DNA from 3 places in the Rhizobium sp. BK060 genome. Region 1 is predicted to be linked to each of the others. Evidence: riboswitches for the same ligand, from Rfam matches in the RefSeq annotation. Region 1 holds a riboswitch; each other region holds the start of a gene.
The links. Region 1 has a riboswitch for thiamine pyrophosphate ahead of thiC (phosphomethylpyrimidine synthase ThiC). Riboswitches for the same ligand answer to the same signal wherever they lie in the genome.

Region 1 (3,877 bases):
AGCGCCCGGCAAAAGCCGGCTCCAACGCGGCGATTTGCTCTTCGCCCAACCATTCATGGCCGCTGGTGCGACCGGCAAACCGATCGAGTTCGCTTTGGTCGCGCGCGGGAGCAACGACCAGCGTTCCGTTTCGGTGTACCTCGCCCGACAGCATCGTGTCCCACCGGTCGATGGCATCGCGGCCGCGCAGCAAGACGGCTTCGTCCCCGCTTTCACGCTCACACCAGGGCGCGAGCATGCCGCCCGCGAGCCAGGAGGCTGCTTGGCTAGAGCTTGGATCCGCAACGGTGACGTCGACACCACGAAGACTGAGTTCGTGCGCGACCGCGAGGCCGGCAACGCCGGCCCCTTTGACTAGGACATGCATCTCAGTCACGCGACCCTTGGGTGGCGTCGATCGGCATATAGAGATCGCCGCCCTCGCGGTATTTCGCCGCCATGGCGTCGAGCCCTTCCTTCTGCGCCTCGGCGCGGATGTCGTGCGAGATCCGCATCGAGCAGAACTTCGGGCCGCACATGGAGCAGAAGTGCGCCACCTTGTGCGCTTCCTTCGGCAGTGTCTCGTCGTGGAAGCTGCGGGCTGTCTCGGGATCCAGCGACAGGTTGAACTGATCCTCCCAGCGGAATTCGAAGCGGGCGCGCGACAGTGCGTCGTCGCGCAATTGAGCTGCCGGGTGTCCCTTGGCGAGATCGGCGGCATGAGCGGCGATCTTGTAGGTGATGACACCGGTTTTGACGTCGTTGCGGTCGGGGAGACCCAGGTGCTCCTTCGGGGTGACGTAGCAGAGCATCGCCGTCCCGAACCAGCCGATCATAGCAGCACCGATGCCGGAGGTGATGTGATCGTAGCCCGGTGCGATGTCGGTGGTCAGCGGCCCCAGCGTATAAAACGGTGCTTCGCCGCAAACGGCGAGCTGCTTATCCATGTTTTCCTTGATCTTGTGCATCGGCACGTGGCCGGGGCCTTCGATCATCACCTGGCAGTCCTTAGCCCAGGCGATCTTCGTCAGTTCGCCGAGGGTTTCCAGTTCGGCGAATTGCGCGGCGTCGTTGGCATCGGCAATTGAACCCGGACGCAGGCCGTCGCCGAGCGAGAACGAGACGTCATAGGCGCGGCAGATGTCGCAGATTTCCTCGAAGTGCTCATAGAGGAAGCTCTCGCGGTGGTGATGAAGACACCACTTGGCCATGATCGAGCCGCCACGCGAGACGATGCCGGTGACGCGGTTGACGGTCAGCGGGATGTAGTGAAGCCGCACCCCGGCATGGATCGTGAAGTAGTCGACGCCCTGCTCCGCCTGTTCGATGAGGGTGTCTCGATAGACTTCCCAGGTCAGGTTCTCGGCAATGCCCTCGACCTTCTCCAGTGCCTGATAGAGGGGAACGGTGCCGATCGGCAGTGGAGAGTTGCGAATGATCCATTCGCGAATGTTGTGGATGTTGCGGCCGGTGGAAAGATCCATGACGGTATCGGCGCCCCAGCGTGCCGCCCAGACCATCTTCTCGACCTCTTCGGCCATGGAAGAGGTGACGGCGGAGTTGCCGATATTGGCGTTGATCTTCACCAGAAAGTTCCGGCCGATGATCATCGGTTCGGATTCGGGGTGATTGATGTTGGCGGGAATGATCGCACGACCGGCAGCCACTTCCTGCCGGACGAATTCCGGGGTGACGTAATCCGGAATCCGAGCGCCGAAGCTCTCGCCATCGCGCGTGATGGCTTCCGCCTGTGCCTTGCGGCCGAGATTTTCGCGGATCGCGATGAACTCCATCTCGGGCGTGATGATGCCGGCGCGGGCATAGGCGAGCTGGGTGACGGCCTTGCCGTCCTTTGCGCGGAGCGGCTGGCGCTTGGCAGGAAATTCCGGCGTCAGCCGTTCGCCACTGGCAAAGCCGTTATCCTCAGGGCGCACCTGGCGGCCCTGATAGGCTTCGACATCGCCGCGAGCGAGGACCCAATTGCGACGCGGTTCCGGAAGCCCTTGCTCGATGCTGATGTCAGCACCTTCGACCGTATAGATGCCTGAGGAATCATAGACCGTGACCGGCGGTTCCCCTGATGTCGGGTGGACGGTGATTTCGCGCATCGGCACGCGGATGTCGGCGTGAATTTCCCCCGGAATGTAGATTTTCCGAGAGGCCGGCAATGGGCCTGTCGTAACGGCCGGGGTGATGTTCTTTGCGGCAATATTCATGGTTGAGGCTCCAAGTTTTAGGTTTGGAGACCCAGTCCTCAGCCGGAATGATGAAAAGACGCCGACACGGATTCCACGCGAGAATCCAATGCCTTCGAGCGCTTGCACCGTCCCTACGCCAGTATGAACTGGATCAGGTTCAACGGGTCACTGCGCACGATAGCAGTATCTCAGCCCCCTGCCGGGACCCCCCTGGTGAATGTGAAAAGGTTAGAGCCAGAGCAGCCGAGCTGTCAAGCCGACTGCCGCAGCCTACATCGAAAGGTCCAGCGCACGGCCTTCGAAGAGGCGGCTCTGCGACCCCTCGAGATGCGCCTTCATCAGCGCCCGCGCATCTTCCGCGCGGCCTTCGACGATAGCGAGGTAAATCTTGTTGTGCTCCTCATAGACTTGCTCAAGGCCTTGACGCGGACCAAGGAGCGATAGGCCGTGAAGGTGCATGCCGACCGCGATATGCGCCTTCAGGGCATCGATCGAGGCCGTGTAGTAGTGATTGTTGGCAGCTTCCGTGACCGCACGATGGAACGTGAAGTCGGCGTCGGTGCGATGAAGCTGGTGGCTGGTTGCCTCACGCAGATCGGCTAGCGCTGCGGCAATCTTCTGAATCGCCGCCTCGTCACGGCGCTTGGCGGCAAAGTAGGCGGCCGCGGGCTCGATCGTCAGGCGAAACTCATAGCAGCGCTGGATGTCGGCGATCGTCTTGACCGGCGAATAGGAAAGCTGCGCCGTTGGTGAGCCGTGGGCGCTGACAAAGGTACCGGCTCCTTGCCTGGCATAGACGATCCCCTGATCGCGCAACCGTGCCAACGCGTCGCGCACGATGGGGCGCGAGACACCAAGCATCGATGCAAGCTCGTGCTCACCAGGCAGGCGTGAATCTGGCGGATAGTTTCCCGAGCGAATACGCTCCTGCAATTGGTCGAAGACCCGATCGACCAGCTTGACGGCCTTGCCGCGCTCCGGCTTAGCCGCAGGCGCCGCTTGCGCATTCGCCGATACACCGTTTGCTTCGTCCACTTTCATTCTCCCCGCCGGCATTGTCTTATGCCGCCTGATTCTGTGCAATCAGTCTTACCAAACTATCAGAACTACCGAAGCCCCCGGACTTAACCGCGCATCGGAAACGCAGGCCATCTGACGTTACGACGTCAAACCAGGGAATACCCGCCTCGATTTCGCCCTGTGGCCTCAGGACTCGAATTCCGAGTGCGTGAAACACTGCCAACGCCGTATCGCCGCCGCCGACCACCAGCATTTCCGGGCGCATCATCTCTATGACCGATTTTACGCCTTTCGCGAAGCGGTCGGCAACTGCTGCAGCTTCGCCGGTGATTTCGCCCGTGCACCGCAAAAGTATTGGTAGGCCAAATCGTTCCTCGTACGTCAACGCTCCCATGGGCGCATCGATGGTTGACGTCAAAGCGCCGGAAACTTGCAACTTGGTCATCTGCTCTGTCGTGATCGGATCGCGGGAGCCGAAAGCGAAGACAGTCCGGCTCGATGCGGCAAAAGGTTTGCTTGCCCTGTTCGGTTGGCCGATCTTGCGGGCAAGTGCAGCTCCGATACCGCGGGCGCCGACGGCAAGGGTCGTCTTCCAGTCGTAAGCGCCAACCACCCGGTCGAGATCGCTGTGCGTTTCAGCATCGCGGACGATCACTTGGCCGTTATTTGCCTCGAAAAGT
Region 2 (3,877 bases), on a different contig from region 1:
ATGAGATCAGACCGAAGGCCAGCCAGAAGCACCGACATCAAAGGTAGACCGAGGAACAGGGCGGCGAGCAGTAGGACGCCGCCATCCGCAAGCCGTGCACCCGGCAACCCGCCATCCGGCCGCCTGAGAGCCTTGCCGGCCGTCATCCCCTCATCCCCAGGCGCAGGAAGAAACGACAGCGCCCCAAGGATCACCGATGTAAGGACAATTTGCAGTAGGGAAAGAACGACGGCCCGGCCAGGGTCGAAATCAAAACGCAGCGATTGATAGATGGCAACCTCGACGGTCGTCGCGGCTGGCCCACCACCCAGCGTCAGCACCAGCGTGAAACTCGTGGCGCACAGCATGAAGATCAGACCGGCGATACCGGGAATGACCGAACGCAGAACCGGCCATTCAATGAAGCGGAAAATCGAGCCAGGCCGCATGCCGAGACCACTCGCCATCAACCAGTATTCCGCTGGCACGCGCTCTAATGCCGCCAGCATCAAGCGGCAAGCCAGCGGCATGTTAAAGAAGATATGCGCCAACAGGATCCCGGAAAGCCCGTAGATGCTGATCGGTTCCGCCATGCCGAGCTTGAGCAGCAGCGCGTTCATAAGGCCCTGCCGCCCCCAGATACCGACCAACCCGAGCGCCCCGATCAGAACAGGCAGGCCCATCGGCACAGCCATCAGCCGAATGATCCACATGCGTCCGGGGAAATGCTGCTGGCGCGCCAAGGCCTGAGCGACGGGAATCGCAAAAGCGATCGATAGCAGCGTCGAGAGCAAGGCCTGCAGCAAGGTGAAACGCAGGACCCGCAGGATGTACGGTTCAAGCACCGCCGCCAGAATGGACGAAGCACCGCTCGAGAGAAGCAAGGCGAAGACCGCAAGGCCGACGAAAACGGCAATGCCGGCAAGGCTTAGCGCCCCGCCCAACATCACCCGCCGCATCTCCGCCTTGGTCAAAAGCATCAATTCATGCTCATGGCAGCCAGCCACTCATCGATCCAGGCTTTGCGGTTCTCCGCGACTTCCTCCGAGCTCATCAGAAAGGTCTTTGACGGATTCACGAGCTTGCCGAACGCATCGGGCAGCGGTTGCGACGTCGCCGAAACCGGCATCATCCAGTTGTTGGTCGGAATGGTATCCTGGAAGCCCGGCGTCACCATGAATTTCAGGAAATCGCGCGCAAGCTCTTTGTCCGGCGCATTCTTAAGCAGGCCCGCCACTTCGATCTGTATGTAGTGGCCCTCTGAGAATGCAGCCGCCTGATAGCGGTCCGTATTTTCCGCAACCATGTGGTAGGCAGGCGAGGTCGTGTAGGAGAACACCATCGGCGCCTCACCCTTGGTGAAAAGTCCATAAGCCTCGGACCAGCCGGGCGTTACCGTCAACACCCGCTTTTTGAGTTTTGCCCAAGCCTCAGGCGCCTTATCGCCGTAGACGGACTTTACCCACAGCAAGAGACCGAGCCCGGGTGTCGAGGTGCGCGGGTCCTCAATGACGATCTTTTGCGAAGGGTCTCCTTCGACCAGATCCTTCATGCTCTGCGGCGGATTTTTGATCGTCCGGGTGTCGTAGATGACGGCGAAGTGGCCATAATCATAGGGCACGAATACATCGTCCTTGTAGTCCCCGGGCACTTTGAGTGCACTGACGTCGACACCACTCGCATCGAACAGGCCGGTTGCCTTCGCTTCCGTGGTCAGGTTCGTGTCCAGGCCGAGCACGACATCTGCCTTCGTACCAGTGCCTTCGAGCTTGAGGCGCGACAACAGCGCCACGCCATCAGCCACACTGACGAAATTGACGCTGCAGCCGCAGGTCTTCTCGAATGCTTCCTTGACCTTCGGCCCCGGACCCCATTCCGATGTGAAGCTCTCATAGGTGTATACGGTGAGCGTCTTGTCTGCCGCCCGCGCGCCTGGGCCGGCAAGGCCGACAGTCGCGACAAAGGCCGTGGCAAACAGCAAACAGCTTGTGAATTTGAACATGGCACCTCTCCTCTGGTTTGCTTGAAGGGGAAAAGGGCGGTGCCAGATGTCACGCGTCTAATCCCTCCGCCGGTGTTAGCCGGATCAGGTTCCGCGGGTTGGCTTTCAGCCTCTCAGCCGCGCACCGAATGGGCACGGGCACCCCGTTAGAGCGTTTGCAGATGTATCGCCACGCTTGGTGTCTTGCAAGTGGCGGCCTTAGCCCGCCACTGGCATTTATTCCGCTGCTTCGGTGCTGGCTGCCGGCCGCACCTCGGCCGCGCGCGGCAGCTGCGTCGGTTTCAGCATCAAGGCGGCGCAAAGGCCAATGAGCGCGATCGCGCAGGACGCCATGAAAAGCGGTGTGAACGCATTGGCATAGGCGTCGGCCACCGCCTGACGTGTCGACTCCGGCAAAGCCACCAGCATTTTCGGCGTCAGCTGCTCGATGTCAGTTACGCCGGGAATGGACAGTCCCGTCTTGCCGAGCTGTGAGCCAACGATCGCGCCGTAAATCGAGATAGCAATCGATGCGCCGCCCATGCGCGACAGCGTCACCGATCCCGTTGCGGCGCCGACGTCGCGCGCTGGAGCCGCATTCTGAACGCCGATGACCGGCACCTGTTGCGCAAGGCCGACGCCGAAGCCGTGGAGGGCCATCACTGCTCCGATCAGCAGGACCGGCGTTCCCGCATGAACCTGAGTGAGCAGCACGAATGCGATGGCACTGCAGGTCAGGCTTGCTACGGCAAACGGCTTGTAGCGCCCGGTGATGGAGATGATACGGCCCGCAGAAAGCGACCCGCAAACGATGCCGCCGGTCAAAAGAATGAAGAACGCGCCGGCCGCCGAGGGTGAAAGACCAGTCGTCGTCTGCAGGAACAGCGCGAAATAATTGACCATGCCGATGCCGATCGCGCCGCTCATGATCGACATAACAAGCAACAGGCTGAACGTGGAATTGCGGAACAGCGACAGCGGAACAATTGGCTCGGCGGCGCGGCGCTCGACGCGAATCCATCCGATGACTGCAGCAACGCCGAGTGCCATGATGACAAGGTTCTGCGGGGCCACCAGCGAACCGAAGAGCTGAGCGCCATCGGCAGCCAGCACGAAGCTCGCCGTCGTCCAGGCGAGCAGCAAGGCTCCGGCATAGTCGATCTTCGGACGGCGGTTCGGCTTCCGGTAAGGCAGCATGAGCACCAGACCGACAAGCACGACGAAGCCAATCGGAACGTTGACGAGGAAGATCGACCGCCAGCCGAAGAGATCGCTCATCGCACCACCGAGGACAGGCCCGATCGCACCGGATGCCATCAGCACAAGGCTGGAATAGCTTTGGTACCGCGCACGTTCGCGAGGCTCGAACAGGTCGGCGTTAACGGCGAAGATCGATACCATGATGCCGCCTCCGCCAAGCCCCTGCAACACGCGGGCTGCAATCAGCGTGTTCATGGATATGGCCAGTCCGCAGACGGCGGAGCCGATGGTGAAAATCATGAGCGCGGCCATCATCACATACTTGCGGCCGAAGAGATCGCCGAGCTTGCCGTAAAGCGGCATCACCGCGCTCACGGCGAGCAGATAGGCCGAGCCGACCCAGCTGAACCGCTCGAGGTGGCCGAACTCACCGACGATTGTCGGCAGAGCCGTTGCGACGATCTGGTTGTCGAGTGTCGCCATGAACATGGCTGCCATTAGAAAAAGGAAGAGGATGAACCGCCGACGATGATCCGTCACAAGCGGCGCCGCGGCAATTTGAGTGTCCATGAAGCGTCGTTCCAGGTGATACGTTGACTACGTTATGTGCTATTAGCATATAATTGTCAATGTCATGTTATTGACTTTGGCATATTCTCAATTGAGATGGGGCATGCTATATTTCCGGAATGAAAGAGAGCTTGACGAACCTGATCG
Region 3 (3,877 bases), on a different contig from region 1:
GGACTTCGACCGCCGACAGATCAAGGAGGGAGGCGCCACCCTTGGCGACCATCACCGGATCAAGCACGATCGGTATACCTTTGTGCGGTTCGATTGCATCGGCGACGGCGCCGGCGATTTCGGCGTTCGCAATCATACCGATTTTGATCGCGTCAACGCGCACATCGGCAAAGACCGCCTTGATCTGGTCGGCAACGAAAGCGGCAGGAACCAGATGGACACCGGAAACACCCTGGCTGTTTTGCGCGGTCAGCGCGGTTAAAACTGCCATGCCGTAGACGCCACGGGCAGAGAACGCCTTCAAATCGGCCTGGATTCCGGCGCCGCCCGAGGGATCGGAGCCGGCGATGGAAAGAACGTTGCGGATCATCCGTGAACCTTTCGAATGTTTTCAGCGATGTCGCGGGTGGCAGCCTCTGGGTCAGGGGTGCCGCAGATCGCGGAGACGACCGCAAGACCGTCAGCGCCAGCCGCGAAGACAGCTCCGACATGATCCGCCTTCAAGCCGCCGATCGCGACGGCGGGAACGCGACAGATCCGCACCAGACGCGCGAGCCCGGCAAAACCAATCGGCTGTTTGTGGTCCGCCTTTGTCGGCGTCGCAAACACCGGGCCGATGCCGGCATAATCCACGATTGCCGGATCGACCGCCGCGGCCAGCGCCTCGGTCTCGACCGAGAGCCCAAGGATCATGTCGTGCCCAATCCGTGCGCGGGCAGTGGGTGCATCCATGTCCTGTTGCCCAATGTGAAGACCGTCGGCACCAATTGCGACCGCGGCCTCGACGTCATCGTTGACGATGAGCCGCGCACTGGTGCCAAAGAAAGCCGCCTTGAGCGCCCGCCCGGTCTCGATCATCCGGGCCGTATCCGCTTGCTTGTTGCGCAGTTGCACAACCGTCGCTCCGCCCGCGACTGCCGCCCGCGCCGTCTCCACCATGCCTAGGCGGGCGCAAAGGTCGGGATCGAGGACGAGGTAAAGTGAAAGATCGATGTTCTTCATGCACAGCGCAGCCGTGCGTGGCGATCGAGAAGTGAGGCGTCGAGCCCTGCAAGCGCGTCGAGGAACCGCCAGGAAAACGAGCTCGGGCCGTCCGCCTTGCTGGCCGCCGTTTCACCGGCAACAGCAAAGGTCGCGAGTGCCGCAACCGTTGCCTCGAAGGGTGCGTCGGGCCGAACCGCCACGAAGGCGCCCACAAGGCAGGTCAGCGAACACCCAAGCGCGGTCACCTGAGGCATCAACGCCGAGCCCCCCTCGATGCGCGCCGCCCGTTCGCCGTTGGTGACGAAATCAACAACGCCGGTCACTGCGACGGTCGCTCCGTGCACCCTTGCGAGCAGGCGTGCGGATTCCTCGGCCTGCTCGACACCGTCGCGGCTGTCCACGCCCTGGCCACGGCTTGCGCCGCCGGCAAGCGCGATGATTTCGGAGGCATTGCCGCGAATGACGGCGGGGCCGAGCTCCAGCAGCCGGTCCACAGCAGCACGACGAAACCCCGTGGCATAATGGGCGACCGGATCGAGAACCCATGGTTTTCCAGACTGACCGGCCGCGATGGCGGCCGTCTCCATGCCGCGCAGCCAGCCTGACGAAAGTGTACCGATATTGATTGTCAGCGCGCCAGCGATCGCGGCAAATTCGCCAGCCTCTTCTTGCGCATGCACCATGGCGGGAGAAGCACCAGCCGCCAGGAGCACATTGGCCGCGATGTTCATGGCAACGAAGTTGGTAATGCAATGGACGAGTGGCGGTCGCGCGCGCAAGTGGCTCAGCAACGTTCCCGGTGAGGTTTGGTCTGGCATGGTGCGCCTTTCAATCGGGGAGGAAAGGCGCGAGGACTTGCGCGGGAAGCTGGAAGTCCCGAGCGACTCCCTCCGCCGGCATTATCCGGTTCAGGTTCAAAGGGTGCTTCTCAGCCCACCATCAGGAGGGCGCCCCTGTCTCTCATTGGCTTGTTGTGGCAGAGAAGCACGCATCTGTCATCCATAAAATGGACACCGCCGGGCAAGAACCCGGCGACGTCGCGTGCGACGTGGTCAGGGACTATTCCGCTGCCTGATAGATGCTCCGGTCGATAAGAGACGATCTCGGGCCGAGTGCCGCAGCAAGTGTGACGAGGACCGAGAGGACGGCGACAAATGTGATGCCGGCAAAATACGGATCCCAGCCAAAACCGGAGGCCGCACCGAAGATCGCCGAAGCTGCCGCAAGGACGATACCGCCACCAATCTGGAAGGACGCGAACAACAGCCCGGATGCAAGCCCGGATTGGTCTTCGCCAACGTCGGAGAGGGCGGCAACCTGCACGGAGGGGTAGGTCATGGCATAACCCACACCGAGCGGGATCTGCGACAGCGCAACCAGCAAGATGGGGTTGATGTGGCCGACACTCAGGATCCAGAAGATATAGCTTATGGCCTGCAGCGCTACGCCGAGTGTCATCAGCCCGGTCGTACCGCGATTTTGCGCGATCGTGGCAAAACGTGGCGCCAGGAACATGACGCAGACGCCGCCGAAGGCAAAGGAGAAGCCGGTCGCAAAGGCCGACCAGCCGACCACGGTCTGATAGTAGAGGGTCGCGATAAACTGGAAGCCGACATAGACGCCCTGGAACAGCGCGGCAATGGCATTGGCGTGGGAAAGCTTTGCCCGCCGGAATATCGCAAGCGGTACCATCGGATCAGAATGGCGAGATTCGACGATGAGGAAGAGACCGATCAAAGCGGTGGCCGCCACCAGTGCTCCCCAGGTTGGCACTGCCTGCCAGCCCTCGGCCGCAGCATTGGTAATGCCAAAGACGAAAAGCAAAAGTCCAGGCGTGATCGTCATTGCGCCTGCCCAGTCGAACGTCGCACGCGGCCCGCTGCGACGTTGATCCGCTGGCAGGACGAAGGGAGCAATCGCCAGCGCGATGACGGCGACAGGCGCGCCCATGACAAGCGTTGCCCGCCAGCTGAAAACGGTCGCGGCCCCACCGAGCACCATGCCGAGGACGAAGCCGGTCGCGCCGGTAGAGGCAAAGACGCCAAGCGCTTTCGCACGGGCTGCCCCTTCGCCGAACACCGACAGGAGCAGGGCAAGGGCAGCCGGTGCTGTGAACGCCGCGGCAATGCCCTTTATCAAGCGAGCGGCAATCAAAGTCGGGCCGCTATCGACAAAACCGCCCGCAATACTGGCGGCAGCGAATATGCCGAGCGACCAGAGGAAGACGCGACGGTGGCCGAAGACGTCCGCGACGCGCCCGCCCAGCAGCAGGAACCCGCCATAGCCAAGCACGTAGGCGCTGACCGCCCATTGGAGGGATGTCGCTTTCATGCCGAGCTCGGCCTGGATCGCCGGAAGCGCGACGCCAATCGTGGATACGTCCATTGCATCGAGAAAGTTGGCAGCGCAGAGCAGCAGCAATGCTACGCTCGCTGTACCTGGAGAACGGGAGTTGGTCATGAATGATCGTTCCTTTCTGCCGACGCCATGGGAGGAAGATTGAGCGTCAGGGAACGAGAAAATGTACACCTACTGAACCTATTGCAAATTGATAGTAACCATGCCAGGTATTACTGAGAATGATGAATGATGCGATCCTCCGAAAGATAGACCTCAATCTCCTGCTGGCCTTCTCGGTATTGATGCAGGAGCGCAATGTCTCTCGTGCGGCCGAGCGGCTTCTCCTCGGTCAGCCGGGCCTGTCGGCCGCTTTGAAGCGGCTGCGAGAGACACTTGATGACGAACTGTTCGTGCGGGTAGGGCGAGGCCTGCAACCGACGGCGCGTGCCCTTGCCATTGCGCCTGCGATCGAGGATGCCTTGTCGGGGATCGAGCGCGCGATCCGGCCGCCTGATGCCTTCGATCCCAAGAGCTGGCAGGGCGAGTTCAAGAT

Region 2: it holds a riboswitch for thiamine pyrophosphate, as region 1 does, so the genes downstream of both, thiB (thiamine ABC transporter substrate binding subunit) here and thiC (phosphomethylpyrimidine synthase ThiC) in region 1, are expected to answer to the same signal.
Region 3: it holds a riboswitch for thiamine pyrophosphate, as region 1 does, so the genes downstream of both, thiM (hydroxyethylthiazole kinase) here and thiC (phosphomethylpyrimidine synthase ThiC) in region 1, are expected to answer to the same signal.

The regions. Positions count from the first base shown of each region.
Region 1 is NZ_JACHYW010000008.1:207,953-211,829, reverse strand. It holds gene thiO (glycine oxidase ThiO) at 1-367, opposite strand, end outside; gene thiC (phosphomethylpyrimidine synthase ThiC) at 369-2,195, opposite strand; TPP riboswitch at 2,288-2,399, opposite strand; gene FHT71_RS11605 (FadR/GntR family transcriptional regulator) at 2,448-3,212, opposite strand; gene FHT71_RS11600 (four-carbon acid sugar kinase family protein) at 3,238-3,877, opposite strand, start outside.
Region 2 is NZ_JACHYW010000009.1:210,713-214,589, reverse strand. It holds gene thiP (thiamine/thiamine pyrophosphate ABC transporter permease ThiP) at 1-959, opposite strand, end outside; gene thiB (thiamine ABC transporter substrate binding subunit) at 959-1,981, opposite strand; TPP riboswitch at 2,026-2,137, opposite strand; gene FHT71_RS12675 (MDR family MFS transporter) at 2,198-3,730, opposite strand; gene FHT71_RS12670 (MarR family transcriptional regulator) at 3,850-3,877, shown strand, end outside.
Region 3 is NZ_JACHYW010000007.1:69,110-72,986, reverse strand. It holds gene thiD (bifunctional hydroxymethylpyrimidine kinase/phosphomethylpyrimidine kinase) at 1-370, opposite strand, end outside; gene thiE (thiamine phosphate synthase) at 367-1,002, opposite strand; gene thiM (hydroxyethylthiazole kinase) at 999-1,802, opposite strand; TPP riboswitch at 1,853-1,949, opposite strand; gene FHT71_RS09685 (MFS transporter) at 2,044-3,444, opposite strand; gene FHT71_RS09680 (LysR family transcriptional regulator) at 3,564-3,877, shown strand, end outside.